3 regions of the Devosia sp. LjRoot16 genome follow, and region 3 is predicted to be linked to each of the others. Evidence: predicted binding sites of a transcription regulator. Region 3 holds the regulator's gene; each other region holds the start of a gene.
What was found. The regulator LexA, encoded in region 3, represses DNA repair genes until DNA is damaged. The targets are predictions, from matches to a motif close to TGTTCNNNNTGTGTTCNG.
Positions count from the first base shown of each region.

Region 1: a site for LexA is predicted at 3,955-3,972, ahead of recA (recombinase RecA). Genes of this name have one in related genera too.
Region 2: a site for LexA is predicted at 7,513-7,530, ahead of radA (DNA repair protein RadA). Genes of this name have one in related genera too.

Region 1 is NZ_CAXUPH020000003.1:282,707-293,100, forward strand. It holds gene alaS (alanine--tRNA ligase) at 1-2,359, opposite strand, end outside; gene recA (recombinase RecA) at 2,806-3,882, opposite strand; gene araD1 (AraD1 family protein) at 4,138-5,130, shown strand; gene ACSQ23_RS15840 (calcium-binding protein) at 5,388-7,487, shown strand; gene ACSQ23_RS15845 (type I secretion system permease/ATPase) at 7,720-9,438, shown strand; gene ACSQ23_RS15850 (HlyD family type I secretion periplasmic adaptor subunit) at 9,431-10,394, shown strand, end outside.
Region 2 is NZ_CAXUPH020000004.1:63,189-73,582, forward strand. It holds gene alr (alanine racemase) at 1-367, shown strand, start outside; gene ACSQ23_RS18250 (AAA family ATPase) at 389-883, shown strand; gene ACSQ23_RS18255 (pirin family protein) at 888-1,700, opposite strand; gene ACSQ23_RS18260 (GlsB/YeaQ/YmgE family stress response membrane protein) at 1,844-2,098, shown strand; gene ACSQ23_RS18265 (YidB family protein) at 2,131-2,673, shown strand; gene ACSQ23_RS18270 (SDR family NAD(P)-dependent oxidoreductase) at 2,718-3,488, opposite strand; gene ACSQ23_RS18275 (VOC family protein) at 3,630-4,097, shown strand; gene ACSQ23_RS18280 (S41 family peptidase) at 4,094-5,086, opposite strand; gene ACSQ23_RS18285 (enolase C-terminal domain-like protein) at 5,237-6,451, opposite strand; gene ACSQ23_RS18290 (2'-5' RNA ligase family protein) at 6,654-7,268, shown strand; gene radA (DNA repair protein RadA) at 7,582-8,970, shown strand; gene ACSQ23_RS18300 (CvpA family protein) at 9,095-9,745, shown strand; gene purF (amidophosphoribosyltransferase) at 9,838-10,394, shown strand, end outside.
Region 3 is NZ_CAXUPH020000003.1:47,678-58,071, forward strand. It holds gene ACSQ23_RS14625 (alpha/beta fold hydrolase) at 1-503, opposite strand, end outside; gene ACSQ23_RS14630 (alpha/beta hydrolase) at 625-1,392, opposite strand; gene ACSQ23_RS14635 (hypothetical protein) at 1,626-2,513, shown strand; gene ACSQ23_RS14640 (ATP-binding protein) at 2,518-5,298, shown strand; gene lexA (transcriptional repressor LexA) at 5,448-6,170, shown strand; gene ACSQ23_RS14650 (2-dehydro-3-deoxygalactonokinase) at 6,442-7,347, shown strand; gene ACSQ23_RS14655 (2-dehydro-3-deoxy-6-phosphogalactonate aldolase) at 7,351-7,962, shown strand; gene ACSQ23_RS14660 (SMP-30/gluconolactonase/LRE family protein) at 7,959-8,831, shown strand; gene ACSQ23_RS14665 (beta-galactosidase) at 8,839-10,394, shown strand, end outside.

The DNA.
Region 1 (10,394 bases), 240 kb from region 3:
TGCCTTCGACGGCGCGGCCGACATAGGTAACGCCATTGACCGTCTCGTCAGCCGAAGCCGGCGCCGAACCGCCCCCGCCGAGCGCCAGCTTCTTGTTGGCGTCAGTGAGCGCGCGCTCCGCCTTCTTGAGGTTTTCCTGCAGCGCCTCGATGCGGGTGAACACCTCGTGCGGCCCCACATGCAGCGCGTCGGCGACGCCGGCAACGAGGTTGGCATTGGTGCGCGCATGCTGGCGCGCGCCCTTGGCGGTCAGCGCCTCGAGGCGGCGCACGCCGGCGGCAACGCCGGAATCGCCGAGTATGGTGATCAGCCCGATATCGCCGGTGCGGCGCACATGCGTGCCGCCGCAGAGCTCGACCGACCAGCCGACCGCGTTACCGGTCGGATCGCCCATCGAGACGACGCGCACTTCATCGCCGTACTTCTCGCCGAACAGCGCGCGAGCCCCGGACTCCTTGGCTTCCTCGACGCCCATCAGGCGCGTCTCGACCGGCGAGTTCTGCAAGACGATATCGTTGGCGATCTCTTCGACCTGAGCCAGTTCCTGCGGGGTGATCGGCTTGGTGTGGACGAAATCGAAGCGCAGCCGATCGGCCGAGACCAATGAGCCCTTCTGCGCCACGTGATCGCCCAGCACCAGGCGCAGCGCCTCGTGCAGCAGATGCGTCGCGGAGTGGTTGGCGCGAATGGCCGAGCGCCGGTCGTGATCGACGATCAGCGCCAGCGGTGAGCCGACCTTGATGGTGCCGTCGGTGACCTTCACCTTGTGGCCGAAGACGCCGTTGTTCTTGACCGTGTCGGTCACGGTCGCGGCGATACCTTCGCCGGTAAGCGAACCGGTGTCGCCGACCTGGCCGCCGCTTTCGCCGTAGAACGGCGTCTGGTTGAGCACGACATAGCCTTCGTCGCCGGCTTTCAGCTCGTCGACGATGGCGCCGCCCTTGACCAGCGCAGTGACCGCGCCTTCGGCGGTCTCGGTCTCGTAGCCGAGGAACTCGGTCGGGCCGACCTGGTCGGCAACCGCGAACCAGACCTTGTCCTCGCTCGCTTCGCCCGAACCGGCCCAGCTCTTGCGCGCCTCGGCGCGCTGGCGGGCCATCGCGTCCTCGAAGCCCGAGAGATCCACATTGATGCCGCGGGTGCGCAGCGCATCCTGCGTCAGGTCGAGCGGGAAACCGTAGGTGTCGTAGAGCTTGAAGGCCGTGACGCCCTCGAGCATGTCGCCTTGCTTGAGATCGGCGGTCGCTTCGTCGAGGATGACGAGACCACGGCTCAGCGTCTTGAGGAAGCGCTGCTCCTCGAGCCGGACCGTCTCCTCGATCATCTGCTCGCCGCGGACCAGCTCGGGATAGGCCTGGCCCATCTCCTTGACCAGCGTCGACACGATCTTGTGGATCACCGGGTCGGTGGCGCCGAGCAGGGTCGCGTGGCGCATGGCGCGACGCATGATGCGGCGCAGCACGTAGCCGCGACCTTCGTTCGACGGCAGCACGCCTTCGGCAATGAGGAAGCTCATGGCGCGCACGTGGTCGGAGATGACGCGCAGGCTCGGCGTCGTCGGGTCGCCATTGAAGTTGGTGGCGTGCATGGTCGACGAAACCAACGACTTGAACAGGTCGATCTCGTAATTGTTGTTCGTGCCCTGCATCACCGCCGCGACGCGCTCGAGGCCCGAGCCGGTATCGACCGAAGGCTTGGGCAGGCTGGTGCGCGAGCCGTCCGCAAACTGCTCGAACTGCATGAACACCAGGTTCCAGATCTCGACGAAGCGGTCGCCGTCTTCCTCAGGCGAACCCGGCGGGCCGCCCCAGTACTTGTCGCCGTGATCGTAGAAGATTTCCGAGCACGGACCGCACGGGCCCGTATCGCCCATCTGCCAGAAGTTCGACTTGGCCCCGAGCCGCACGATGCGATCCTCGGGCAGGCCGGCGATCTTCTTCCAGAGCGCCATCGCCTCGTCGTCGTCTTCGTAGATCGTCGCGGTCAGCTTCTCCTTGGGCAGGCCCCACTCCTTGGTGAGCAGGTTCCAGGCCAGCTCGATCGCGTGCTCCTTGAAGTAGTCGCCGAACGAGAAATTGCCGAGCATCTCGAAGAAGGTGTGGTGGCGCGCCGTGAACCCGACATTGTCGAGGTCGTTGTGCTTGCCGCCGGCGCGCACGCATTTCTGCGAGCTGGTCGCCCGCACATAGTCGCGCTTCTCGACGCCGGTGAAGACGTTCTTGAACTGCACCATGCCGGCATTGGTGAACATCAGGGTCGGATCGTTCCGCGGCACCAGCGGGCTCGATGCGACTTCTTCGTGACCATTGTTCGCGAAGTAGCTCAGAAAGCTCGACCGGATATCGTTCACGCTCGTCATGACGGGTCTCTTACAGACAAATGGCGAGGCCATGAGCCCCGCCAAGAACAACAGGAAAGGCCTTCTATCGCGGGGCTTGCGGTTGTGTCCAGCGCAGGGTGGGGAGAGGTGTCAGATTGGGTGCGTAGGACGCGGAGATCGCACTGTCGTCAGTCCCGCAACAAGCACCGGCCGTCATCCCGGCGAACGCCGGGACCCAGTGCACCAAACATTCCGCCAACGTCGACCCATCCGACCTTGCTGTGACGGACCGGCGGGGTTCGTACCCAGTCCATTGTCCGAGCAGTGGGTCCCGGCGTTCGCCGGGATGACGGCCGGTGGATGGGCACAATTGAGTTTACCCACCAGCGCCGGCGTGAATGGCACGATCGTGGAAACGCAACCCACCGCTCAAAACGAAAGGGCGCCACCTGGGCGCCCTCTTCTTCACATCCCGGCGGGTCCGATCACGCGTCCCCGTCGTCGCCCTCGTCACCTTCCGGCCCGGCCAACAGCGCTTCGCCGAGGATGCCGGAGCTTTCGCGCACGCCCTTTTCGATCTGGTCGGCGATCGCCGGGTTGTCCTTGAGGAACTGGCGGGAGTTTTCACGCCCCTGCCCCAGCCGCTGGCTGTCATAGGAGAACCAGGCGCCGGACTTCTCGACCAGTCCCGACTTCACGCCGAGATCGAGCAGTTCGCCGGTCTTGGAGATGCCTTCACCATACATGATGTCGAACTCGACCTGGCGGAACGGCGGAGCCAGCTTGTTCTTGACCACCTTGACGCGTGTCTGGTTGCCGATGACTTCCTCACGCTCCTTGATCGCGCCGATGCGGCGGATATCGAGGCGGACCGAGGAGTAGAACTTCAGCGCATTGCCGCCGGTCGTGGTTTCGGGCGAACCGTACATCACGCCGATCTTCATGCGGATCTGGTTGATGAAGATCACCATCGCCTTCGACTTCGAAATCGAGCCGGTCAGCTTGCGCATCGCCTGACTCATCAGGCGCGCCTGCAGGCCCGGCATCGAATCGCCCATCTCGCCTTCGAGTTCGGCTTTCGGGGTCAGTGCGGCCACCGAGTCGACCACCAGCACGTCGACGGCGCCGGAGCGCACCAGCGTATCGGCGATCTCGAGCGCCTGCTCGCCGGTATCGGGCTGCGAGATCAACAGCTCATCGACCTTCACGCCGAGCTTCCTGGCGTAGATCGGATCGAGCGCATGCTCGGCGTCGACGAAGGCGGCGATGCCACCGTTCTTCTGCGCCTCGGCCACCACATGCAGCGCCAGCGTGGTCTTGCCCGAGCTTTCCGGCCCGAACACTTCCACGATGCGGCCGCGCGGCAACCCACCGATGCCCAGTGCGATATCCAGTCCGAGCGAGCCGGTGGAAATCGCCTCGACCTGGGCAATGGCGCCCTCGCCGAAGCGCATCACCGTGCCCTTGCCGAAATTCCGCTCGATCTGGCTCAGCGCTGCTGCCAGCGCCTTCTCCTTATCCATCGATCCCTCAATAACTCGTAGAGGCGCAACAGCAGCCATCACCGGTCTCCCTTATTCCACTTCGGTCTGCGCCGCGCAAACCGATAAGATGTCCATCTAATGTACTCATTCTGTTCTCATTTCGTTTCCAAATCGTCAAGGGGGTAAATTCGCTGTTCCTTACGCACCGGCGCCTTGCGATTCGACCGCTGCGCACCCTTGGCACCCGCGTTGGTGATCTACATCCAAAATCCAAATGCAATCGCGGCTGCGCCGCGCTATAGGGCGGCAACGAAAATCAAGGGAATGGGCTTCATGCATCTCATCCAGTTCCAGGACGACAAGGGCGCGCGCGCCGTCGGCGCCACCGAAGGCGGCGTCACCAGCGTGGTCACCGGAGCCCAGAGCGTCTATGCGCTCGCTGCCGAAGCCGCCGAGCGCGGGCTGTCGCTGCGCGCCGTGGTCATCGAGAAGGGCCTCGGCGCCAAGCTCGATCGCGAGGCGCTCGCCCGTGAGGGCCGCCTGCTTGCCCCGATCGACCATGTCGATCCGTCGCACCTCTACGTCACCGGCACTGGCCTTACCCACCTGGGTTCGGCTTCGACCCGCGACGCCATGCACAAGTCGAACCAGCAGCAGGCTGAAGCGCCGCTGACCGATTCGATGAAGATGTTCCGCATGGGTCTCGAAGGCGGCAAGCCCGCGCCGGGCGAGATCGGCGTGCAGCCCGAATGGTTCTACAAGGGCAACGGCTACACCGTCACCGCGCCGGGCCAGCCGATCCCCTCGCCTGCCTTCGCCAAGGACGCCGGTGAGGAGCCCGAGATCGCCGGCATCTACTATATCGGCAAGGATGGCACGCCTTTCCGCCTTGGCTTCGCGCTCGGCAACGAGTTCTCCGACCACGTGACCGAGCGGGTGAACTACCTGTTCCTCGCCCATTCCAAGCTCCGCTTCTGCTCGTTCGGGCCGGAGCTGCGGGTTGGCGAGCTGCCGCGCAACGTCTCGGGCATGTCGCGGATCCTGCGCGCCGGCAAGGTGCTGTGGGAGAAGCCGTTCCTCTCGGGTGAGGACAACATGAGCCACACCATCGCCAACCTCGAGCACCACCACTTCAAGTACGACCTGTTCCGCCAGCCGGGCGACATCCACGTCCACATGTTCGGCACCGCGACGCTGAGCTTTGCCGACGGCATCAAGACCGAGCCCGGCGATGTGTTCGAGATCGAGGAAAGCCAGTTCGGCCTGCCGCTGCGCAATGCCGTCGCCTGGAACGACGACCGGCCCGTGACCATCCGCCAGCTCTAAGGGCTGGCCATCGTTGAGTTTTTGAGGAGCCGGGCCATGTGCCCGGCTCCTTGCTTTTCGGCCTTTTCCACAGCGTGCACATTTCGGCCCCCTCCCCGCCCAGATTGATGGGCGATGTTGCGGGAGTTCTCTTGGCAATTTGGTGCAAATCCGATCGATCGGCCTCAGCCGGGATTAGCGCTCGTCAGGAACACTATAGCCGCGGTGCAAAGGGAGGCATTCGCGTCCACCTCCACCTATAGCGAAAGGTACTCCCAATGATCACCGTATCCGCCTCGACCTCCGCGGCCGAGCTGCAGACCATTATTGACTCCGCTCCGGCTGGCGAAACCATCCTGATGGGCGCCGGCACGTTCGAGTTCAATGAGACCGTCGTCATCAACCGCGACGACATCACGGTGATGGGCACCGGTTCGGGCGCCACGACCATCGAACTCACCGGCAATGCCCGCGCCGGCGGCGCCTTCCAGGTCGGCGGCGTCATCGACGTACCAAGCTACTCGGGCGAGTTCGCGCTGGACGAGCCGGCGGCGGAAGGCTCGATGTACCTGCACCTGGCTGACGCGTCGGGACTCGCAGCAGGCGATCACCTGTGGATCGAGCTCGAGAACACGCCCGAATATCTCGACTCCATCGGCGATACCGAGTGGCGCGAGGATAAGCCTTTGCGCACCTCGATGGTCGAGGTCGCCTCGGTCAACGGCAACACCGTGCGGCTGACCAACGGCCTGGCCTTCGATTTCTCCACCATTGCCTCGGTGCAGAAGATCGAGGTGGCCGAGAACGTCAAGCTCGGCGGCTTCACCATCGAATCCGGCCTCGCCGAACAGGATCCAGGCAGCTTCACCAATGTCTCGGAGGCGTTCGACCGCTCCAACGTCATTTCGCTGTCGGGCACCAGCCACACAAAACTGTTCGACATCGCCATCGACAACGCCCCGTCCAACGGCTTCACCTTTGCCCAGTCGATCTTCCTCGAGGCCTCGAACCTCTCGGTCGATGGCGCGGTGAACAAGGGCGATGGCGGCAACGGCTACGCCTTCCAGCTCAAGGCGCTCTACGACAGCCAGCTGGTCGGGCTCGAAGCCTTCGACACCCGCCACGCCGTGCTGTTCGCCAGCTGGACCAGCGAAGCCAACAACACCATCCAGGTGCGCGAGACCAACCGCGACATCAACTTCCACGGCGGCGACGACCACGACAACATCGTCACGGTGCTAAGCTCGGAACGCACCGATCTCGAAGCCACCTACCTGTCGCCGACCCTGTTCGTGAACGACGAGGGCACCAGCTATGGCGCCCCCACTAACCCCCATGCCAACACCGTCACCTTCGACGTCGTCAAAGGCACCAACAAGAGCGAACTGCTGGTGGCCAATGACAGCGGCGTCGAGTTCCATGCCCGCGCCGGCGCCGACATTCTCGTCGGCGGCAATGGCAGTGATCGGCTCTACGCCGAAAAGGGCGACGACCTGGTGTTCGCCTCGAAGGGCAACGACGTCATCGATGGCGGGCTCGGCACCGATGTGCTGGCCTATGCCGGCGACCGTGATGACTACACGCTGACCCGCGACCTCTCCGGCCGCTTCGTCGTGCACAAGGCCGGCGGCAGTTACGACATCGTCGGCGGCGTCGAAGCCTTCCGCTTCGCCGATGGCACGGTGGCTACCTCGACCCTCACCGACCTGCCGACCACCTATTTCGGCTCCGACGACGCCGATCGCATCGTCGTCAGTTCGGTGCATGACGTGGTGCTGTCGGGCGGCGGCTACGACCGTATCGTGGCCTCGACCAGCTACGTGCTGGGCGACGAGAACGAGGCGCTGGAGCTCGTCGGCGATCGCGCCGTCAACGGCTTCGGCAACGCTTCCAACAACAGCTTCACCGGCAACGATGCCGACAACGAGCTGTTCGGCTTCGGCGGCGACGACCGCTTCTTCGCCCGTGGCGGCAATGACTATCTGTCCGGCGGCGACGGCAGCGACGATCTCTACGGCCAGGCCGGCAACGACCGGCTGTTCGGCGGCAGCGGCGATGACCTGCTGAATGGCGGCTCGGGCAGCGACACCTTCGTGTTCTCGGCCGGCCGCGACACTGTCGAGGACTTTTCGCTTCGCTCCGGCGACCGGCTCGACACCGGGCTCACCAGCTTTGCCTCACCGGAAGCGTTCCTCGCGGCGTTCCGAGAGGCGGCGGCCAGCGGCGGCGACAGCTTCGATACGCTCGGCATCGATGTCGATGGCAGCGGCTACCACGTCGAAATCCGCGTCGCCGATACGCATGGCGACCCGCTCGTCATGGGGCTCAACGGCGCGACGCTCGAATCCCTGTTGGCATCGTCGGACTGGATCGTCTGACCTGCCCTGAATTTCGGCACGGGGGCACCCAAATACCTGTTGCTGAAAAATGCGGCACCAACCCCGCATGACCTGAACCCCGGAACCCCAGTGTTCCGGGGTTTTTTCTTGCTCGGCATCGCATCGGCCATGCCATCCAGGCATGGCTACTATCCGACGGCGCCGGTTCATGCATGGCGCGGCCGAAACGAGACTCCGCCGCACTGGCCCAATCGCAGCGACGGGGTGTGAAATGTCGAACGGCGCCAGGCGCGAAAGCGTCGTCCGCGCCCTGATGAGGCGCACCGGCTTCCCGCTGCTGGCGCTTGGCCTCTTAAGCCTTGCCACCAACCTCCTGGTGCTCACCGGCCCGCTATTCATGTTGCAGGTCTACGACCGCGTGCTGGCCAGCCGCTCGGTGCCGACACTGGTGGCGCTGTTCGCGCTGGTCGCTGGCACCTATGCCTTTCTCGCTTTGCTTGACCTCTTGCGCTCGCGCATGGCCTTCCGCTTTGCCGGCGCGCTGGAGGCCTCGGTCGCGCCCGACGTGTTCCGCGCCTCGCTCCGCGCCGGGTTGCTGCCGCTCGGCCTCGTGCGACCCGACGCGGTGCGCGATCTCGATTCCATCCGAAGCTATGTCGGCGGGCCGGGACCGCTGGCGCTGTTCGACCTGCCCTGGCTGCCGGTCTATCTGGGCGTGGTTTTCCTGTTCCACCCGGCGCTCGGCTGGCTGGCAACCGGCGGGGCGCTGGTGGCGACGACCCTGCTGGTGATCAACGAGCGCCTGTCAGGCCGGCCTACCGCCGAAGCCGCCGCTGCCATGGCGCATCGCCAGGCGCTCGGCGAGGATGCCCGCGCCAATGCCGAGCCGGTCTTCGCCATGGGTATGCTCGACGATGTCACCGGCCGCTGGCAGGCGCGCTCCGAGGTGCTGGCCGAGGTGCAGAACCGCGCCTCCGACGTCGGCGCGCTCTACTCGTCGGTAACCAAATCGTTCCGCTTCCTGCTGCAGTCGGCAGTGCTGGCGCTGGGCGCCTATCTGGTGATCCGTGGTGAACTTTCGGCCGGGCTGATGATTGCCGCCTCGATCGTTACCTCGCGGGCCCTGGCGCCGGTCGAGCAGGTGGTGGCGCAGTGGCGCGGACTGACAGCGGCCCGCCAGGCGCTGCGCCGCACCGAGATGCTGCTGGCAATGCAACCGCCGGCGGGCAACCGGCTGAGCTTGCCCGACCCGCAATTCACTCTGGAAGTCCGGCAGTTTGCCACTGGGCCGGACCTGGAAAAGCCGCCGCTGGTGGCCGGTGTCAGCTTCACCCTCGCGGCGGGCGAAGCCATGGGCGTGCTCGGCCTTTCCGGCTCGGGCAAGACCTCGCTGGCGCGCGGCCTCTGCGGCATCTGGCCAGTGCAGCAGGGCGAGGTACGCCTCGATGGCTCGGAGCTCACGCATTTCGATCCGATCCAGCTCGGCCGCCGCATCGGCTACCTGCCGCAAAGCGTCGGGCTGTTCGACGGCACCGTCGCCGAGAACATCGCCCGGTTCCGCCCCGACGCCGACAGCGAAAGCGTGCTGAAGGCAGCCCGGCTGGCCGGCGTGCATGAGCTGATCACCGGGCTTGCCGATGGCTATGACACCCGGATCGGCTCCCGCGGCGCGGCGCTGTCGGCCGGGCAACGACAGCGCATCGGACTGGCACGGGCACTTTATGGCGACCCGTTCCTCCTCGTGCTCGACGAGCCGAACGCCAATCTCGATTTCGCCGGCGACAACGCGCTGACCACGGCGCTGACATCAGCCAAGGCGCGCGGCGCCGTGGTGATCGTCATCGCCCACCGGCCCAGCGCCATCGCCGTGTGCGACAAGCTGATCTACCTGGTGAACGGACGCCAGAGCGCCTTCGGCGCCAAGGAGGAAGTGCTGCGGCAGGTCACAGCCCCTGCCCCACGCATCGAAGGGGTGCGGATCAATGGCTGATCCGCTCGGGAGCCTCAGGCGGCATGCCTTCGCCGGGCTCGGCGCCATGGCGCTATTTATTGGCCTGCTCGGTGGCTGGGCCGGCACCACCGAGATCGCAGGCGCAGTGGTGGCGCAGGGCACTGTCGTGCCGCTCGAAGGCAGCAAGCGTGTGCAGCACCCGGAAGGCGGTGTGGTCAGCGCCATCCTGGTGAAGGACGGCGATGCCGTCGAGGCGGGCCAATTGCTGGTGCACCTCGACAGCACCACGGTTTCAGCCAATCTCGCGGTCATCGTCTCGCAGCTGAGCGCCGCATTCGCCCTCGAGGCGCGCCTCACCGCCGAGAGCATCGGTAACGACAAGCTGACGCTTCCAGCCAGTCTGGATGCCTGGCCGGACCGCGCGACGCTCGACGGGTTGCTCGCCGCGCAGGAGCGGCTGCGCCAGAGCCGTGCCGCGGCGCAGGCCGGTCTCACGACGCAATTGGAAGAGCAGATCGGTCAGCTCGGCGAACAGATCGCCGGGCTCCAGTCCCAGCAGGCGGCGGTGCGCCGGCAGAGCGAAATCCTCGCCGACGAGGTCGTCGATGCCGAGGCGCTGTTCCGCGATGGCCTGATGGAAGCCAGCCGGCTCAACGCTTCCAAGCGCGAACTGGCGCGGCTCGAGGGCGAGGCCGGCAACCTCACAGCCGAGATCGCCTCCGCTCGCACCGCCATCGCCGGCAGCCGGGCCAAGATCGCCGAGAACACCGCCACCTTCCGCGCCGGCGTGCTGGAAGACCTGCGCGATGTCGGGCTGCAGATCGCCGAGCTGCTGCAACAGAAGATCGCCGCCGAGGACCGGCTGGCAAAACTCGAAATCCGCTCGCCACAGGCCGGCATCGTCCACGAGTCGATCGTTCGCACCGTCGGTGGCGTGGTCGCGGCCGGTGAGACGCTGATGCAGGTCGTGCCCCATACCGACCGGCTGGCGCTCG
Region 2 (10,394 bases), on a different contig from region 3:
CGAGACGGTCGGCTATGGCGCGCTGCAGACCATGTCGCGCGACAGCCGCCTCGCCATCGTTGCCATCGGCTATGCCGACGGTTTCTTCCGCTCGCTGAGCTCGTCGAACAACCACCGCGGCACGCATGTGGTGATCAATGGCCAGCCCTGCCCGGTGGTCGGGCGCGTGTCGATGGATATGATCGGGGTAGATGTCACCGACCTGCCGCGGCCACCGGCGCCGGGCGAGATGGCCGAGATCATCGGCAGGCAGATCACCGTCGACGACCATGCCGACATCGCCAACACCATCGGCTACGAAGTGCTGACCAGCCTTAAGGGTCGTTACTCGCGCAACTACATGGAAAGCGCCGCGCCGACCGTATGAGCCAGGGCGGGGTACCGATCGATGGCTGACGCCGTGCGCGTGCTGATCACCGGCAATGGCGGCTCTGGCAAGACTTGGCTGGGCGAGCGGTTGTCGCAGCGCCTGTCGGTGCCGCTGGTGCGGCTCGACGACCTCTACTGGGACGGCGCGTATGGCGGCAAGGAGCGGGACAAGCGGGTGGTGTTCGACGAGGTGGTCGAACGCGCCACCGAGGGTTCGTGGGTAATGGAGGGCGTCTATGGCTGGCTGCTGCCGGCCGCCCTGCCCCGCGCCACCGAGTTCATCTTCCTCGATCTGCCGGTGGAAGAGTGTCTCGACAATGTGCGCCGGCGCGGCAACCAGGGCGGCGGCAGCGAAGCCTCGTTCGCGGCGCTGCTGGCCTGGGTTACCGAGTATCCGACGAGGAGCAACGCCAACTCGCGGCAGGCGCATCAGCGGCTGTGGGATGGCTTCGAGGGGACGAAGTACGTGCTTGGCAACCGCGGTGAGATAGATGAGTTCGTCGGGCTCCGGTGATGGATCACGTTCGCCGCCGGAACCATTGCAGCACGCCGAGAAGCCAGAGCAGCAACCGTGCACGTGAGGGCGGCGGAATCTTTGGGCTATCGCCGATGGTCCCCTGGCGGACCAGTTGCGCGGTGGGATCGATGAGGAAGGCCACGACCACCGCGGCAGTCTTTGCCTCGATCTCCAGCGTCTCGCCGGCGAGCAACAGGCCCTGCTCGGCTTCGCCAAAGCTCTGGCCGCCGGCTTCGATGTCGCCGGTGAACACGTAGAAATAGACGTCACGGCCGGGGATATCCGGCAGCGTGACACGAGCACCGACAGTGAGCCGGATATCGAAGAAGTCGATGGTGTTGCGCACGAAGAAGGGAGCGCTGCTGCCTTCGGGTCCGAACAGGTGCCGCCAGACGTTCGGCATCCAGGCTGGAAGCGGCCCGTGCTGGATGTTCGGCTCGAGGTCGATGCTATGTGGACGCACCATGATCTGCAGCATGCGCAAGGGCGGGTCGGTCGGCAGCGTCCGCTCAGAGTGCCAGAAGCTGCGGCCGGCATTCATCACCAGCAGGTGGCCGGGGTCGGTGACCAGGTCGCCGCTGACGTCATCGTGGTGGCGCATCACGCCGTCAGGGACCCACGAGATGATCTCGTCGTTGCGGTGCTGATGCAGGGCAACGAGACGGCCCGGCGCGAGGAACGACTCGACCACCAGCGCCAACGCGCCGTGCCCATGATCGGTGGGACGCGGGAAGATCCAGCCGGGCATGTTGAGGCGGATGACGAAACCGCCCGAGTCGCGCGTCACCTTGCTGCGTCCGGCCTTCAGCAACACCATCCCCCTCCTGTCGCTAGCACCTGGCTTGCCGGTGCACTGGTGATCTCGACCCGAATCTCCCCACGACCGGAACACTGTCAGCAACTGGGCGTTGTCCGAGACCTCCGCGCATTTGCGCGAGGGCTTAGGGGACTTCGCCTATGGACATTCTGTGGACCATTATCATCGGTCTTGTCGCCGGCATCGTGGCAAAACTCATCCTGCCCAACAGCGGCGGACCGTCGGGCTTTGTGATGACAGCGGTGCTCGGCATCGTGGGCGCGTTCGTCGCTTCCTTCCTCGGGCAGGCCCTTGGTTTGTACGCGCCCGGCGAAGGTGCCGGGCTGATCGGCGCCGTCGTCGGTGCCGTGATCGTGCTGTTCGCCTGGGGCGCATTCATGCGCCGTCGCACCTGACGACCCAATCCATCCCTGAAAGGACCAGTCACATGGCCAAGAACGCAATGCCTTCAATGGTCGCCCTGCTCGGGTTGCTTGCCGTGGCGGGCTACCAGAACCGTGACAAGATTGCCGAAGCGCTGAAGGGCTTTCAGAACCGATCGAGCACCGGCCCCGACGGAGCTCCGGCCCAGGATGGGCTTTCGAGCATTCTGGGCAGCCTCGGCGACCTGTTCGGTGGTGGCGGCAATGGCCCAGACGCGAGCCGGCCCGCTGGCAGCGGGAACGGCAACGTGCTCACCGGCGGGCTCGGCGACCTGATGGACAGCTTCCGCAACTCGGGCCAAGCGGAAACTGCCGATTCCTGGGTCACTGTAGGCGTTCCTACCAAGGGCCTGTCGCCCGCGCAGGTCGAGCAGGCGGTGGGCGCAGAGAACCTGGCCGAGCTGTCGCAGCGCACCGGCCTGTCACGCGAGGAACTGTTGAAGCGTCTCGCCACTGCAATTCCCGAGTCGGTTGACCGGCTGACCCCGGGTGGCAACATTCCGCAATCCGACACCGAGATCCGCGACCGGTTGACCGGAACGGCGTAACGTCATCGGTCGCGGCAGGCGCCCCACACACCGGCCGCGACCGATCAGCCCTCCATGATCAGGTCGTGCAGGCCGCCGGTCATGATGCCGCCTTCGACGGGGAGGTTGATGCCGGTGATCCATGCGGCATCGGCCGAGGCAAGAAACGCCACCGCGGCGGCGATGTCCTCCGGTTCGCCGAGGCGGCCGAGCGGATATTTGCGGGCACGCTTGCCGCCATCGTCTTCACGCACCGTCCAGTTGCGGGTGCGGATGGTGCCGGGGCTGATCAGGTTGAAGCGGACGCCTTGGCTGCCGTAACGGGCCGCAAAATTCTTGGTGAGGATTTCGAGCCCGGCCTTCGCCGCTGAATAGGCGTAGCCACCAAAGGCCCAGTTGCCATTGATCGAGCCGATGCTGACAACGTTGCTGCCCGGTCCGGCCGCGATCAGCGCCGGCAGGGCGGCGCGGACGCAGCGGAAAACGCCGGTGAGGTTGACGTCGATCTTGCGGTCGAACAGCTCATCGGGAATTTCGCCGAGCGCCGGCTCGTTCCAATCGCCACCGGCGGTGTTGACGAGAACGTTGAGCCTACCGAAACGACCGACTGTATCGGCGATGGAGGCATCGACGGCGTCACGGCTGGTGACGTCGCACGTGCTAGCGAAGGCCCGCGCGCCCGTCGCGGCGATCTCGGCGGCGACGGCCTCCGCCGCGGGGCCATCGATATCGGAGACCGCAATCGAGCCACCTTCGGCGGCGAGGCGCAGCGCAGTGGCGCGGCCGATGCCGTGCCCTGCCCCAGTGACATAAATCGCTTGGCCCTCGAACCGCATCCCGTACTCCCTGGTGTTCACGTGGGCGGGCACCCTAGCGGCAGTCGCGAGGTCGACCAACCCACCGGCTTGACAGAGGATGCTCACTCGTATTCAACAATACTGTTGATCAACACTTTTGTTGAATACAGGAGCCCGAATATGCCGGCAAAGCAGCCAACCTTCACCAAGACGATGCAGCTGGGCATCGTGGTGCCCAACCTCGAGGCGGCGGTCCGTGCCTATGAGGAGCAGTATGGCATCGGGCCGTGGGAGTTTATGGAGATCGGGCCGGAGAACGCCGAGAATGTCCTGGTCGACGGCAAACCGGCCGAGTGGCGCTCGCGCATCGCCATGACGATGATCGGCGATGTGATGTGGGAGCTGATCGAGCCGAGAGACGAGAACGACATGTTCGGCAAGTTTCTCGCCCAGCGCGGCGGGGTCGGCGGCGTCCACCATGTCGCGGTACAGACGCCGGACTTCCGGCAGACGCTGGCCGACCAGGCGGCGCGTGGCGGGCAATCCACCCTCAGCGGCACCTTCACCGGCATCGCGGTGCACTATCTCGACAGCGCCCCCGATATCGGGGTGATCCTCGAGGTGTTCAGCGGCATGCCGGACCTCTAGGCGCCGAGCGCCCACTCGAGTACCGGATCGCGGCCGGCGACGAAGTCGGCATAGCTGGTATCGATCTGCTGGTCCGGATGAAAGCTGTCGGCGTCCTCCGGACCGAAGCGGTAGAGCCGGGTCGCGGCCGAGACCCGCAGCCCGGAGCCGGGCAGCGTGAACCAGCCGTTCTCCTGGTAGCCGAATGGCCGGGCGCCGATCGGCTCGCCGACGAGGATGGCTTCGGTTTCGCGGTGGAAATCGATGGCGTTGACCATGCTCGCGGAGAAGGTGCGGCGGCCGACCAGCACGAACAGTTGGCCAGCGACCAGCCCCAGCAGTTCGATGGGGAGCAGCAGCCACTGCCGGCCCGCGAGGAAGTTACCGCCACCGTTCCGCCGGAGGTCGACGATGAGCCGTCGCGCCGGTTGTTGCTTGAGGGTGTCGAACAGCCTGATGGCATTGGCCTCGAGCCCGCCATAGGAACGAAACTGCACGTAGATCGCATCCCGTTCGGCTACATGCGAGAACCAGAACTGTTCGTCCATCCGCTGCATCGAGAGCGGAGCGTGCTCGGCGGTCAGCAGCGGCTCGTCGCCTGGGCCCAGGGTGACAGCCACCTCGGTTCCGGCGGTATCGATGAGGCGAAACCGCGGTGGGATGCCCAGAGCCGAGAGCACCTCGGGCTCCCGCATAAGCTCGACGCTCTGCGCCAGCACATAGCCGGCGTTCTCGCCCTGCGGAATGAGCTGTTGCAACCGACCCTGGACATCCGCCACCGGTTGCTCGCCGATCGCCACCAGCTGAGTGCCGATCAACGTGCGGTGGGCAGCCGTGGCGCGAACCACCGCAAGTTGATCACCGAACCAGCAGAACTCGACCGGAAATTTCGGCCGAGGCGGCGCGGCGACGAAGGTGTGGCCGTCGCCGATGCTGGCCGCGATACCGCGCAAGGCAACGACCGCCGCGGCATCGGATAGCGAGGGCAGCCGAGCAGACAGCTCGGCCACCTTCGCCTCGAACGCCGCCTGCGAGATGAGATGAAACGGCTGTCGATGCCGGGTGACGATCCCTTCGGCCAGGTGAGCGAGGTCGGCCTGCCAGTCAGTGGAGCTTTCGATGGTCCGCCTCCCTCAATCGAGTCCGCCCGCCGGCCCTCGCTACGGCCGGACGATGCCGCCATCGCGGCGGCGGTCTTCGGCCATGTAATGCGACTTCGCCGCCTTGTCCGGATCGAGCAGCGCTTCGGCCTTCTTCACGTCGATATCGATGCCAAGCCCGGGCTGCTCGTTGCCGTAGAGGTAGCCGCCTTCGAGCAGCGCATGGCCGGGGAACAGTTCGTACTCCTCGGGCTTGAAGTGGTTCTCCTCCTGGATGCCGAAGGCGGTGGAGGCGAGATCGACATGCATTGCCGCCATCTGGTTCACCGGGTCGTTGTCGCCACCTTCCTGCCAGGCGGTCTGCACGCCGAACCATTCGCACAGCGTCGCGATCTTGCGCGCCTGGGTGATGCCGCCGCCCTTCGAGATACGGACGCGGACGAAATCGATCAGCCGCTCGGTGATCAGCGGCAGATATTCGTGCGGGTTGACGAACAGCTCGCCCATTGCCTGCGGCGTGGCGCATTGCTGGCGCACCTGGCGGTACCAGCCGACCTGTTCGGGCGAGAGCAGATCCTCGAGGAAGTAGAGCCGATAGGGCTCGAGGAGCTTGGCCAGCTGCACGGCATTGGTCGGCGCCAGGTGCTCGTGCACGTCGTGGGTAAATTTCGGTCCCCAGCCGAGCTTGTCACGCAGGTGCGCGAACATCTCGGGGATGGCCTGCAGGTAGGCGTCGTCGTCAAAGGCCTTGTCCTGCGGCCAGTGATCTTTCGGCCCGCGGGCATTGGCGCGATCGAGGAAACCGCCGCCGCCGTAATTGCCCAGCTGGCAGCGGATGACCGTGTAGCCCTCCTCCCAGTAGCGGCGGACATCGTCCTCGAGCTCGGTGAGCGAGTCGCCCTGGGCGTGGGCGTAAGCGGCGACAGCGCTGCGGGTCTTGCCGCCGAGCAACTGGTAGACCGGCATGCCGGCTTCCTTGCCCTTGATGTCCCACAACGCCATGTCGATGCCGGCTTGGGCAGTGTTGCCGATGGCCTCGTTGCGCCAGTAGCTCTGGGTATAGACGGACTGCCAGATGTCCTCGATGCGGCTGACGTCGCGACCGATCAGCAGGGGCGTGACATTCTCGATCGCCGCCTCTACCACCTTGGCGCGGTAGTGGTCGGAGGCCGATCCGATGCCGTAGAGGCCGGGCTGATCGGTCAGAACCTTGACGAACAGCCAGGTGCCGTCGGCGCGCGTGCGGATCGTCTCGATCCCGGTGATCTTGGTCATCTCTTCCCTATGTCTGCTTGTTCCGGCCGCTGGTCGGGCCGTTCGGAGTCGCGAGGAGGTGAGCTTCGCAACCAGCGGCGGCGGAGGCAAGTTGGGCGAAGGTCGAGCGCACCGCTTCGGTGCAATTTGTTCTCTTTTTGTTCTTGACTACCGTTCAGCCTCACTGGTTCCTTGTGTGTCCCTAAGCCGGAGGACCGATGAGATGACCGATCTGCCACAGCTGTCGATGTTCGCTGAGGACACGCGGCCGCTCAAGTCGATCAGGGTGCCGCCACGACAGGGGCGCGACCCGGTCTTCTTCGCGGTGCTGGTCGGTGGCGGGATCCGCCCGGTCTTGCAGGAGATCGTCGACGAGCAGCGGCGCCTCTACGGCATCACGGCGGCGCTGTTGCCGGCGACGACGCTCCATATCTCGCTGGTCGGCGTCGGCTTCTACCAGGAACTGAGCGGCAGCGACCTCGCGGTGGCGATGGCGACCGGTGAGGCGATCGGCTTTCAGCCGTTCGATATTGCCCTCACCCGGCTCGCCAGTTTCCGTCGCAAGGTGGGCTCGCCGCCGCTGGTGCTGCGCCCCGGTTCGGACACGCCGCTGGTGGAGCTGGCCCGGCTGCTGCGCTGGGGCATGCTGGAGCGCGGCTTCGAGGTGCGCTCGGCCCCCAGCGAGGCGTTCCACCTGACGCTCTGCTACGACCGGGTGCACGCACCCGAGGTGGTGCTGGAGCGGCCGCCGACATTGCGGGTGGACGGGTTCGCGCTGGTCCGCAGTTTTTATGGGCAGGGACGGTATGAGGTGATCGGGGAGTGGCCACGGCGGTGAAGGCACGGACGCTCCACCAGCCCATCTCCCCGTTGGCGCCGATGGGAGGCACAGGGCCTCCGCTCCCACCGCGTGTCATGCCAGCGAAAGCTGGGACCCAACTCTCAGCTGGTGCGGGCGACGAAGTGGGTCCCAGCTTTCGCTGGGATGACAGCCGGTGAGATGGCAAGGTCGGGCCCACCATGGGCCCCTTGGAATTCTCCCCCGCAAAGGGGAGACGAGACCGGTGACTGCGGCCGCTGGTTGTTCACTCTTCGTTCTTGCCTTTGCCCGTATAGTCGGCTACCTGTCGTCGACTCCTCCGGGGCATCTCATGGCGCGTACCAAAACCTCCTATGTCTGCCAGGCCTGTGGCGCTCTGACCACCAAGTGGCAGGGGCGGTGCGAGGCGTGCGGCGAGTGGAACACCATCGTCGAGGAGATCGTCGATTCGGGCGTCGGCGCCGGGCCGAAATCGGCAATCGCCGGCGGCCGGCCGATCGAGCTGCTGCCGCTGGCCGGTGAAACCGAGACGGCGGCGCGGGTCGAGACCGGCATCGGCGAGCTCGATCGGGTGACCGGCGGCGGCTTCGTCATGGGCTCGGCGGTGCTGATCGGTGGCGATCCGGGCATCGGCAAATCCACCCTGTTGCTGCAGGCGGCGGCCGCGCTGGCCGAACGCGGCCGGCGCATCGTCTATGTCTCCGGCGAAGAAGCGGTGGCGCAGATCCGGCTCCGGGCGCAGCGGCTGGAGCTGGGCGATCGTCCCGTGCTGCTGGCGTCTGAAACCAATGTCGAGATCATCCTCGCCACGCTGCAGAACGGCCCGCCGCCGGACCTGGTGATCATCGATTCGATCCAGACGCTGTGGACCGATCGGGTCGAGAGCGCCCCGGGTACCGTGACGCAGGTGCGCACCTCGGCGCAGGCGCTGACCCGCTTCGCCAAGAAATCCGGCGCCGCCGTGGTGCTGGTCGGACACGTCACCAAGGATGGGCAGATTGCCGGGCCGCGCGTCGTCGAACACCTGGTCGACGCGGTGCTGTATTTCGAGGGCGACTCCAGCCACACCTTCCGCATTCTGCGCGGCGTGAAGAATCGCTATGGCGCCACCGACGAAATCGGCGTCTTCGAGATGTCGACGCTGGGCCTGCGCGAAGTGGCCAACCCCTCGGCATTGTTCCTCGACCAGCGCGACAAGGACGCGGCAGGCTCCGCCGTGTTCGCCGGCATGGAAGGCACACGCCCGATGCTGTGCGAAGTGCAGGCGCTGGTCTCGCCCTCGCCGCTCGGCACGCCGCGCCGCGCGGTGATCGGCTGGGATTCGTCGCGGCTGTCGATGGTACTGGCGGTGCTGGAGACGCGCTGCGGGGTGCGGATCGGCGCCAACGACATCTATCTCAACGTCGCGGGCGGGCTGAAAATCAACGAGCCGGCGGCCGACCTGGCGGTGGCGGCGGCGCTGATCTCGTCACTGACCGGCTCGCCTCTCCCCTCGTCCAATGTCTATTTCGGCGAGATCTCGCTGGCCGGCGGCGTACGCCCGGTGGCCCATGCGGCGCAGCGCCTGCGCGAGGCGCAGAAGCTCGGTTTCCTGGGCGCGGTAACCGGTCGGCTGGGCAAGGGCGACGTGCCCAACGGCATCGCCGTGGGCGAGTATGCCGAGCTCGCCGAGCTCATCGGACGTATCGCGGCCCGTGGTCAGCGGCAGGCGGCAGAGTAGCGCTTTGGCCACGCCATCTGCTTTCCGTGAACATCGGCCATGCACCTCATCCTCCGTGCTTGGCTTTGCCACGATTAATGGTTACACGGGACCCTGAAGCGGGTCCCAGGGGCGGATTTTCTCTATGTTGACTGCATTTGACGTCGGCATCGGCGTTCTCGTCCTGATTTCGGCGATCCTGGCTACGGCCCGTGGATTCACGCGTGAAATCCTGTCGTTAGCGACCTGGGCGGGCTCCGCGGCGATTGCCGCCTATGCTTATTTCAACCACAAAGAGATCGCGCGCGGCTATATCGCTGAGCCGATCGTGGCCGACATCGTGACGGTGCTCGGCACCTTCATCGTGGCGCTGATCATCCTCCACCTGATCACCATGCGGATCGCCGATTTCGTCGTCGACAGCCGCGTCGGGCCGCTCGACCGCACGTTGGGGTTCATCTTCGGCGTCGCCCGTGGGGTGCTGATTGCGGTGATCGTGGTGATCTTCGGGCTGTGGCTGATGCCCTCGAACCTGCCCTCCTGGGCGGCCGAGTCGCGCTCGCTGCCGATCCTTCGCAATTTCGGCGACAGCCTGATAGCGCTGTTGCCGCCTGATCTCGAGAAGCAGGTCACCGACATCCTGCAGCGTGGCGCCGGTGGCGGCACGGGCGAGGATGCGTCGCCTGACGACGTGCCGACGCCGGATGCTGACGTGCCCAACGAAGAGGGCACCGACCAGCTCGAGAACGACGCGCCGCTGGAGCCGCCGGCCGAGGGGGCCGCGCCTAACGCCTGATGAAATTCGGGTGAGCGCATTGCATATTTGTGAACGGGGCCGCATCTGCGGTCCCGTCTTGTTTGGCCCGACCTGAACCCTGGAGGTGCCCGATGACCCAGAACGCCAAACCGATCGCGGAATGGGACCATGATACGCTGCGCGAGGAGTGCGGCGTGTTCGGCATCCTCGGCCACCCCGAGGCCGCAACCCTCACCGCACTCGGCCTGCACGCGCTGCAACACCGCGGACAGGAAGCGGCGGGCATCGTCAGCTTCGACGGCAAACAGTTCCATTCGGAACGCCAGCTCGGCCTCGTCGGCGATCACTTCACCGACCCGGCGACTGTCGGACGCCTGCCCGGCCACCTCGCCATGGGCCATGTGCGCTACTCGACCACCGGCGAGACGATCCTGCGTAACGTGCAGCCGTTGTTCGCCGAACTGGAAGTCGGCGGCATCGCCATCGCCCATAACGGCAACTTCACCAACGGCCTGACGCTCAGGAAGCAACTGATCTCACAGGGCGCCATCTGCCAGTCGACCTCGGACACCGAGGTGGTGCTGCACCTGATCGCCCGCTCCAAGAAAATCGCCTCCTCGGATCGCTTCATCGATGCCCTGATGCATCTCGAGGGCGCGTTCGCGCTGGTGGCGATGACCCGCACCAA
Region 3 (10,394 bases):
CGGTTGTAGCCGTAGAACGGCATCGACAGGTCGATGAAGAATTGCGACCGGTCCGCTTGCACCCCGGCGCGGATGCCATCGAACACCTCGATCGGCAGCCCGGTCGGATTGGCGGCAGTCTTCAGCATCAGCGGCGGCACCGCACCGATCAGCACAGCTGCGGCGACACGCGCCGTGCCATGCCGGCCGATATAGCGAGCCACCTCACCACCGCCGGTCGAATGGCCGACATGAATGGCATCGGCAAGCCCGAGATGGCTGACCAGAGCCGCGAGGTCGTCGGCATAGTTGTCCATATCGTTGCCGCCGAGGGGCTGGCTCGATCGGCCATGTCCGCGCCGGTCATGCGCGATCACCCGGTAGCCGCGCTCGGCGAAATAGAACATCTGGTCCTCGAACGCGTCGGCGCTCAACGGCCAGCCATGCGAGAAGACGATCGGCTGTCCGGTTCCCCAGTCGTTGAAGTAGATCTCGGTGCCGTCCTTGGTGGTGAAGTGGGCCATGGGCAATCTCCTGGGTAAGGGAAAGACGCGTGCCGCCACGCGAGGGGCATGGGAGGGCGGGCGGCACGCGAGGGCCACGAGCGCAGGATTTGGGGCGTCTGCACTCGCGGGAGAGCGTGGGCTACTGCGCCGACACCGCCTTGGCGGCGTCCATGATCAGCTTCGCGGTGTCCTCGGCATGGGCAATGAACGCCAGGTGCCCGCCGCTGACCGTCACCACGGTTGCCTTGGCGCGGCCGGCCATCTGCTTTTGCGCCTCGGGCGGGATCACGTGATCGGCATCGGCCAACTGGTACCAGGACGGCTTGTCCTTCCAGGCGGCAACGGTGAGCGGCGTGCTGGCGCCCTGCAGCGAGATCGGCACCTGCGAGTCACGCAGGAATTCGGCGTCGGCCTGCGGCAGCGCATCGGCGAAACCGGGAACATACGCAGCCTCGTTGAAGAACACGAAGCCATCCTCGCCGATATCGAACGGCGGCGGATGGTTCGGATCCTGCGGGATCAGGCCGAACGGCGATTCCCCGACATCCGGCACGAAAGCCTCGACATAGACGAGACCCGCCACCTTCTCGTGGTCACCCGCCTCGGTGATCACCGCGCCGCCATACGAGTGGCCGACGAGAATGACCGGGCCATCCATGCGGTCCAGCACCCGATCGGTGGCAGCGACGTCTGCCTCGATCGAGGTCAGCGGGTTCTGCACCATGCGGACGTTATAGCCCTCCTTCTTCAGGATCTCGTAGATCGGCCGCCAGCCCGAGCCATCGGCCCAGGCGCCATGGACCATCACGACATTCTTGATCTCGGCGGCGAGTGCCTGCGGCATGGCCGCGAGCAGCATCGGCAGCGCTGTCGCGAGGCTGAGCGCGATCATCTTTGTTGAAAGCATTGGATCTCTCCTTGGTGAGACCGAGTTCTGTCTCGGTGGTCCAAAGCTGATCCGGCGCCGGTCATGCTGCCAGTTAATCGCTGTGAAGTATCGTAACGGCGCGCCGAGCGATTCATGCTTCTTAGCAACTCTTCACACGCCGCGGGTTGGCCGACTCGCTAGGGTCTCTGCTGGGGCATGCTGCCGTCAGCCGCGACAGCATTGTCTCCGCAACCGATCCGGAGGCAGCGCCGATGACGATTTCAGCGGCCGACACGCACACCGAAATGGCCATGCAGTGGTGCGCCACCTTCACCGAGGCGGACTATCCGCGCTGCCGACAAATCGCCTACGACATGGTCGAGCAGGCGACGCGCGAGCGGCTCGACGAACCGATCTTCGCCTACAAATCGATCGCCCAGTCGCTGCACTTTCTCGGCGAACATGCCGAGGCGAAACGGGTGGCGGAACGCGTCCGACGCGAGGCCAAGGGGTTCATCCCCTGCACCTCTGTGCACCCCTACGTTTCGATGGGCATCGTCCTCGCCCGCATCGCGTGTCTCACCGGCGACGGCCAGGAGGCGGTCGAGATCGCTGCCGACACCCTGGCGCGATCACGCCGCGACAACCTCATCGCCAACTGTCACGCCATTGCGCTGGCCTGTGCCCCCATCGCCATCTGGACCGATGACGAACAGGCCGCCCGCTCCTATGCGTTCGAGCTGATGGAGGAAGCTGGCGGCGACGGGCTCAACTACTGGCGCAACTGGGGCCGCCGCCTGCTCCGCGCCATCGATCTCCGCTTCAATCCCCACGAGGTCAACGAGGAGCCGCTCGAGGTCGACAGCCTCGATGCGATCGAAGCCGACCACCTGGCAACGGTGGACGGCCGCGCCATTTCCGAACTGGCGCTGCGGCGTGTCGCCGAAGGCACCGTCGGCTGGACCAAACCCGAGGTGCTGCGCACCCAGGCAAGCACGGCCATCTGGTTCGACCCAGCGGCCGCCCGGCGCCTTCTTGCAGAGGCCCGCGCTACCGCCCTCGAGCAAGGCGCAATCGCCTGGGTGAAGCGCATCGACGAGACGGCGGCGCAGCACGGCGGCCGTTTCCCGCCCCCGCACCACCCTACCCTCGGCCCCTGACCCGATGAATGGCCCGCCAAATGAACTGAAGCTGCGCTCGCCGGATGCCGCCGGGGCGTCCGAAGACCAGTTACTGCATTTTGGTGGCTTCAGCGTCGACGCCTCCCGCCACCTGCTGTTCGAGGACGACAAGCCGGTGCGTCTGGGCAGCCGCGCCATGGCCATTCTTCTGGCACTGCTGGAGCGACCCGGCGCCCTCGTAACCAAGGAGGAGCTGGTCCGGGTGGCGTGGCCCGAGACCTTCGTCGAGGAGGTGAACCTGCGCGTGCACCTCGCCGCCATTCGACGTGCGCTGCGCGATTCCTCCACCAGGCCGGTTTACATCGCCAACGTTTCGGGCCGCGGCTATCGCTTTATCGCGCCGGTCGGCGGCAGAACGCCGGTTGCTCGCGCTGCCGACGGCCCACCCGCAACACTGCCAGGTAGCCTGGTCCAGTTGATCGGCCGTGACGAGGCGCTGCGCGCCGTTGCCGACATGGTCACGGCGCGCCGGCTGGTGAGCGTCGTGGGCCCGGGCGGCATCGGCAAGAGTTCGCTCGCTGCCGTGGCGGCGCAGCGGCTGGCCGGTCGCTTCGCCGACGGGGGCGCCTATGTCGACCTCTCCACGCTGACCGGCGGTCGCAGGGTCGAGCCGGAGTTGCTGCGGGCGCTCGCAGCGGGCAGCGGGGACCGGCCGGTGGATGTTCACAAACTGCTGCTGATCGACAGTTGTGACGCGCTGATCGAGGACGCCGCCGTCGCGATCGAAGCCGTGCTGCGCCTGCTGCCGCGCCTCCACGTCCTCGCCACCAGCAGCGAGCCGCTGCGAGCTGCCGGAGAGCACGTCTATCGCCTGGCGCCGCTCGACCTGCCGGAACGCGACGATATCGGGCTGGACGAGGCCATGACCCACGCCGCGGTGCGCATGCTGATCGAGCGCGTCCAGGCCGGCAACGAAACCCTGCGCGGCAGCGACCGCGACGTCCGGCACCTCGTGGCCATCAGCCGCAAACTCGACGGCTTGCCGCTCGCCATCGATATGGCCGCCGCTCGTATCCAGGTGTTCGGGCTGCAGGAAGTGCGCACCCAACTCGAGCGCGGTATCGAGTTTCTGTCCGATGGCCGCCGCACCGTTGCGCCGCGCCACCGTTCGATGCGCGGGCTCTATGAGCTCAACCATGGCACGCTTTCCGGCGACGAACGCATCGTGTTGCGGCGGCTGTCGATCTTCGCCGGCGCGTTCGACCTGGCTGATGCCTCTGCCGTGACCACCGACGGCGACCTCGATGATCGCCGCCTCATCGCCGCGCTGGGAGGCCTCGTGGCAAAGTCGCAGGTGCTCACCGCTCGGGGTGGACATGCAGTGCGATACCGTCTCTCCCGCCCCTTGCGCGCCTACGCCGCCGAACGGCTCGCCGCGTCGGAGGATTTGCCTCGGACGGCACGGCGTCATGCCGACCTCGCCCTGTCGCATGTCATCAATGCCCTCGAGGCCTGGCAGAAGCTGTCACGGGCCGAGTGGCTGGAACGGCATGGCGACCTGGTCGAGGAGGTCCGCGAGGCACTCGACCGGTGCCTTTCGCCGCATGGCGACCTAGACGCTGGCGCCCTCCTCGCGGCCCATGCGAGCCCCCTGCTGCTGCGGGGTGGCCACTATGATGAGATGCGGAGCCGCGCCGTGACAGCTCTACGGGCCGGAGCGCTTCTGCCAGCCAACCTGCGGTTCCGGCTGCATCTGCAACTGGCGACGCTGACGGAAGATCGCGCCGGTCCGCTGCGCATCGAAGGCCGGCACTTGCTCGAGGCGGCCCGCCTTGGCCGCACCATGGCCGCCGCATGGGCCGATGCAGAACTTCTGCTGGTCCGCTCGGCCCTGGCGCTGCGCACCGGTCACCTCCGGCACGCCGCCGGGCTGTCGCAGGCGGCTCTTGCCTATGCCCGCGCTGCCGGACGTCGCGATCTGGCGCAAACCGCGGACCGGTTGCAGGCGGAGGCGCTCCACTATGCCGGCGACCATGCCGCCTCGGCCCGCCTCGCCAACGCCATGATCGGTGGACCCGACTGGCAATTGCCGGCGCCGCTCGCCATTCTGACCTCCCCGCCGAGGGGGGCCCTGCGCGTCGTGGAGGCGCGCCGGCTGTGGCTGCTGGGCAAGCCCGACCAATCCCGCCACCTGCTGTTCGAGGCGCTGAACTTCGCCGCCGAGCAAGGTCCCTGGGCCCTCTGCGAAGCGATTGGCCTCGGCGCCTGCCCTTTGCTGCTGTGGTACGGCGAGGATGACCGAGCCGTTGGCTGCATCACGCAACTGGGGCGCGCGGCCGAGCATGCCGGGCTGCCGCTCTGGACCTCATGGGCCGATCTCTACCGCAAGGTGATGATCCACATCGCCGTCCGCGAAGGCCGTCGCAGCGAAAGCGCCATCCTGTTGCAGCCGGCGAGCTTCCTGCAGGCCGAGACCTGGGTGACGCTCACCGGCTCGCTGCGCGGGCTGAAGCTCTCCCCCGAACGCAGCAGCGGCTGGTGCCGACCCGAGATCCTGCGGGCCTTCGCCCTCGCGAGGGTCGCTGACGGCGATATCGAGGCCGGCACGCGGCTGCTGCAGGAGGCCATCGATCTCGCTCGAACCCAGGGAGCGCTCGCCTGGGAACTGAGGGCCGCCATGAGCCTCGCACGCCTGTGGTCGAGGGACCGGCGGACTGCCGCCTACGAGCTCCTTGCGGGCACTCTCCACGCCTTCACCGAAGGCAAGGCTACCTCGGATCTCCTCGCCGCCACGGCCCTCCTCCGCCGCCTCGCCAATGGGTGAGAGCAGCGGCGTTCCTAGGCCCGACACCTGCTCATTCCGCTCGCTGCGCCCCCAATCGTAACGCAATATTCACCGCTCGATTGCAGAACATAACTGGAACACGTATAACACGTTCAGTCTTTGTTCCGATTCTGCTCACGGAGCCGCCCATGCTTACGCGCAAGCAACACGAACTGCTGATGTTCATCCACGAGCGGATGAAAGAGTCCGGCATCCCACCCTCGTTCGACGAGATGAAGGACGCGCTCGACCTGAGAAGCAAGTCCGGCATCCATCGATTGATCACCGCGCTGGAAGAGCGTGGCTTCATCCGGCGTTTGCCCAATCGGGCCCGCGCGCTCGAGGTGATCAAGCTGCCGGATTCGATGAACCCCTCGCTCGGTGGTCGCAAGGCCCGCTTCGAGCCCTCGGTCATCGAGGGTAACCTCGGCAAGGTGTCGGCGCCTCCGGCCCGCCCCTCGGCACCGGTGGTCAATGCCGACTCCTATCGGGCGGTGACGATCCCGGTAATGGGCCGCATCGCGGCAGGCACGCCGATCGAAGCGATCCAGACCCACAGCCACTCCATCATGGTGCCGCCTGAAATGCTGGGGCCTGGTGAGCACTATGCACTGGAAGTCCGCGGCGACTCGATGATCGACGCCGGCATCTTCGATGGCGACACCGTGCTGATCAAGAAGCAGGACGCCGCTTCGACTGGCGAGATCGTGGTCGCCCTAGTCGATGACGAGGAAGCGACGCTGAAGCGGCTTCGCCGCCGCGGCAACTCCGTTGCGCTCGAAGCGGCCAACCCGGCCTACGAGACCCGCATCTTCCCGCCTGACCGGGTGAAGGTGCAGGGCCGGCTGGTGGGCCTGCTGCGCAAATACTGACGTATTGACCCCACCGCCAATCGGGTCCCTGGGCCGGCAGCCTTGCCGGCCCTTTTTCTTATGAAACCGAACCTCCCCGCCGATATTTGCACTAGGGCCGGGCCGGCAAAGACGTTACGGTCCGCGCCGCCAAGGGAGGCTTCGGGCATCCTCGGGCAGCGCCGCCATGCAAATGGCCGTCGCGATCGTACCAGGAGAGTGGACAACCTTCCCGATCGCGCTTTAGCGGCATGGCGGTGCGCAGCAAACGTGCAGCGCCAGGGAGAAGGTTTTGGCAGCAGAGGTCGAATGGGTCGCCGTTGATTGGGGCACTTCCAATCTGCGCGCATGGGGCATCGACGCCGCCGGCGAGATCGCCTTCGCGCGCTCGTCGCCGGATGGCATGGGTCGCCTCAGCCGCGAACAATACCCCGATGTGCTGACCTCGCTGCTCAGCGGTGTCGCCGAGGATGTCGAAGACGTGCTGATCTGCGGCATGGCCGGTGCCCGCCAGGGCTGGATCGAGGCCCCCTATCTCGACGCGCCGGCCGAGCTTGGTCGCCTCGTTCAAGGCGCGGTGGCGCCCGACATGCCCGGTCCGCTCAACCCCCGCATTCTTCCCGGCGTCTGCCTGCGTGATGTCGGCGCCGAGGACGTGATGCGCGGCGAGGAAACCCAGTTGCTGGGCCTGTCATCGTTGCTCCCGGGCTTCTCCGGTCTGGCGGTGATGCCCGGCACCCACAGCAAATGGGCGCTGCTTTCTGGCACCAGGCTCGAGCGCTTCTCGAGCGCCATGACCGGCGAGATTTTCGAACTGCTGCGCACCCACTCGGTACTGCGTCACTCGCTGGGTGGCGAACTCGAAGGCGAAGATCGGGAGCGCGGCTTCGAAGCCGGCCTCGATCAGGGGCTGGAACGTCCCGAACGGCTGACTGCGACGCTGTTCAAGGTTCGCGCCGGCTCGCTCCTCTCAGGACGCAGCGCACCATGGTGCGCCGGGTTCCTCTCGGGTCTGCTCATCGGCGCTGAAATCGGCGGCCAGCGCGATTGGATCGGCGAAGCCGAGATCCCCTTGGTCGGCAGCGTCGGCCTTTGCGGGCTCTACCAGATGGCCTTCGCCCGGCTGGGCGCCAGCACCCGCATTATCGATGCAACCGACGCCACCCTCGCCGGCCTCAAGGCTGCAAGACAGGCATAGACCATGACCCACCGACACATCATCGCGATCCTTCGCGGCATCACCCCTCATGAAACCCTCGAAGTCTGCGACGCCCTGGTGCTCGCCGGCATCACCATGATCGAGGTGCCGCTGAACTCGCCGGAGGCGCTGCGCTCCATCGAGGATGCCGCCAAGGTGTTCGAGGGCCGGGCGCTGATCGGCGCCGGCACCGTGCTGAGCCGCGCCGACGTCGATGCCGTTGCTGATGCCGGGGGGCAGTTCGTCGTCTCGCCAGATACCAACCCGGCGGTGATCGGCGCCACCATCGAGCGTGGCATGACCTCGTATCCGGGCGTCTTCTCGCCCACCGACGCCTTCAACGCCATCCGCTCGGGCGCCACGGGCCTCAAGTTCTTTCCGGCCGAAGTGCTGGGCCCCAAGGGCATCAAGGCGATGAAGGCCGTACTGCCACCCGACATTCCGCTTTACGCCGTCGGGGGCGCCAATCCCGATAATTTCACCGAGTACTTCGCCGCCGGCTGCGCCGGCTTCGGTCTCGGCACCTACATTTTCAAGCCCGGCATGTCCGCCGCGGATGTGGCATTGCGCGCCACCGCGGCCGTCGCTGCCTATGACCAGGGAAAACCGCGATGAACACCAAGGCCGAGCTCTTTGTCGATAGCCGCTGCGAGCTGGGCGAAGGCCCGTTCTGGCACCCGCTGCTCGAGCGCCTGTTCTGGTTCGATATCCTCAACCAGACCATGCTGAGCGCCGGAACCGATGGCCACATCGTCGACCGCATCACCTTCAAGGACACCGTCAGCGCCGGCGCGGTGATCGACAAGCAGAGCCTTGCAATCGCCCAGTCGGGCGCCCTGCTCCGCTACGACTTCTTGACCGACACGACCTCGGTGATCGCCGAGATCGACGGCGATGTTCCGACCAACCGCACCAATGACAGCCGCGTCGACCGCACCGGTGGTTTCTGGATCGGCACCATGGGCCGCAAAGCCGAAGCGGGAGTCGGCGGCGTCTACCAGTACCGGGCCGGGCAGACCACCAAGGTGATCGAGAACATCCGCATCCCCAACTCGATCTGCTTTTCGCCCGACGGCCGCACCGCCTACTTCACGGACGCCGGCAAGATGATCGTCAAATGCGCCACCGACCCGGAGACCGGCCTGCCGGTCGGGCCGTGGGAAGACTTCTTCACCATGGACGGCCCTGGCGGCGCCGATGGCTCGGTGGTCGACTCCGAGGGCTGTCTGTGGAATGCCCGCTGGGGCGGCGGCAAGGTCATCCGCATCTCGCCCGACGGCAAGCTCGACAAGGTGGTCGAGGTGCCCGGCGTCAGCCAGGTGAGCTGCCCGGCCTTTGGCGGCAACGACCTCAAGACCCTCTACATCACCACGGCGCGCGAACACATGACGCCCGCAGAGATCGAACGCGAGCCGCATGCGGGCAGCGTCTTCGCCGTGGCGCTCGACGTGCCCGGTATCGCCGAACCCTTCCTCAAGCTCTGAGTTTCACGTGTCTTTTCCCGCTGTCGGCGTCTGCTACTACCCCGAACACTGGCCCGTCGAATGGTGGGAGGATGACGCGCGCCGCATGGCGGAAATCGGCATCCAGTATGTCCGCATCGGCGAGTTCGCCTGGTCGCGGCTCGAGCCCAGGCCGAACGAGATGGACTTCGGCTGGCTGGTGGCTGCCATGGATGTGCTCGGCAAGCATGGCCTGAAGGTCATCGTCGGCACGCCCACGGCCACGCCGCCGCGCTGGCTGCTCGACAAGATGCCCGACATGCTGGCGGTCGACCGTGATGGCCGGCCGCGCGGCTTTGGTTCGCGGCGACACTACGACTTCTCGCATCTGGGCTATCGGCGTGAGTGCGCCCGCATTACCCGGCTGCTGATCGACCAGGTCGGCCAGCACCAGGCGCTCGCCGGCTGGCAGACCGACAACGAGTATGGCTGCCACGACACCGTGCACTCCTACTCCAAAGCCGCCGCGCTTGGTTTCCGGCTCTGGCTGAAAGACAAGTACAAGTCCATCGATGCGCTGAACGCCGCCTGGGGCAACGTGTTCTGGTCGATGGAGTACAACAACTTCGAGCAAATCGACCCGCCGAACCTGACGGTGACCGAGGCCGCGCCGGCAGCCTGTCTCGATTTCCGCCGCTACTCCTCCGCGCAGGTCGCTGCGTTCAACAAGACGCAGTACGACCTGATGAAAGCCGCACGTCCCGATCTGCCGGTGATCCACAACTTCATGGGCCGCTTCACCGAGTTCGATCACTACGAAGTGGCCGAGACGCTCGATGTGGCGAGCTGGGACTCCTACCCGATCGGCCATCTCGCGGTTTCCAATGAATCCGACGAGGTGAAAGCCGCGTATTTCCGCCAGGGCGAGCCGGACGCGCAGGGCCTGCAGCACGACATCTACCGTGCCGTCGGCCATGGCCGCTGGTGGATCATGGAGCAGCAACCCGGTCCGGTGAACTGGGCCGAGTACAACCCCGATCCCCTGCCCGGCATGGCTCGCCTGTGGGCCTGGGAAGCCTTCGCGCACGGCGCTGAGGTGGTGTCGTACTTCCGCTGGCGGCAGGCGCCATTCGCGCAGGAGCAGATGCATGCCGGCCTCTTGCGTCCCGATAGCCAGCCGGCCCCGGCCTACCACGAGGCCAAGCAAGTCGCAGAGGAACTCAAGCGGCTCGGCATCGATGGGGTGGCCAACAAGGGTCGCGTCGCCATCGTCTACGATTACCAGAGCGAATGGGCATGGCGGATCCAGCCGCAGGCCAAGGGGTTCTCGCACCACCAGCATGTCCGCAACGTCTATGTGCCGCTGCGCAAGCGTGGCGTCGACGTCGATATCCTGCCGCCTTCGACCACCGATTTCTCTGGTTATGACCTGGTGGTGATCCCGGCGCTGTTCGCCTGGAACGACCAGCTCCGCACCGCCATCGAGAATTTTGACGGCCACCTGCTGATCGGCCCGCGCTCCGGCTCGAAGACCGAGAACTTCTCTATCCCCACCGGCCTTGGTCCGGACCTGCCGCAGAACCTCCTCGACGCAAAGGTGGCGCG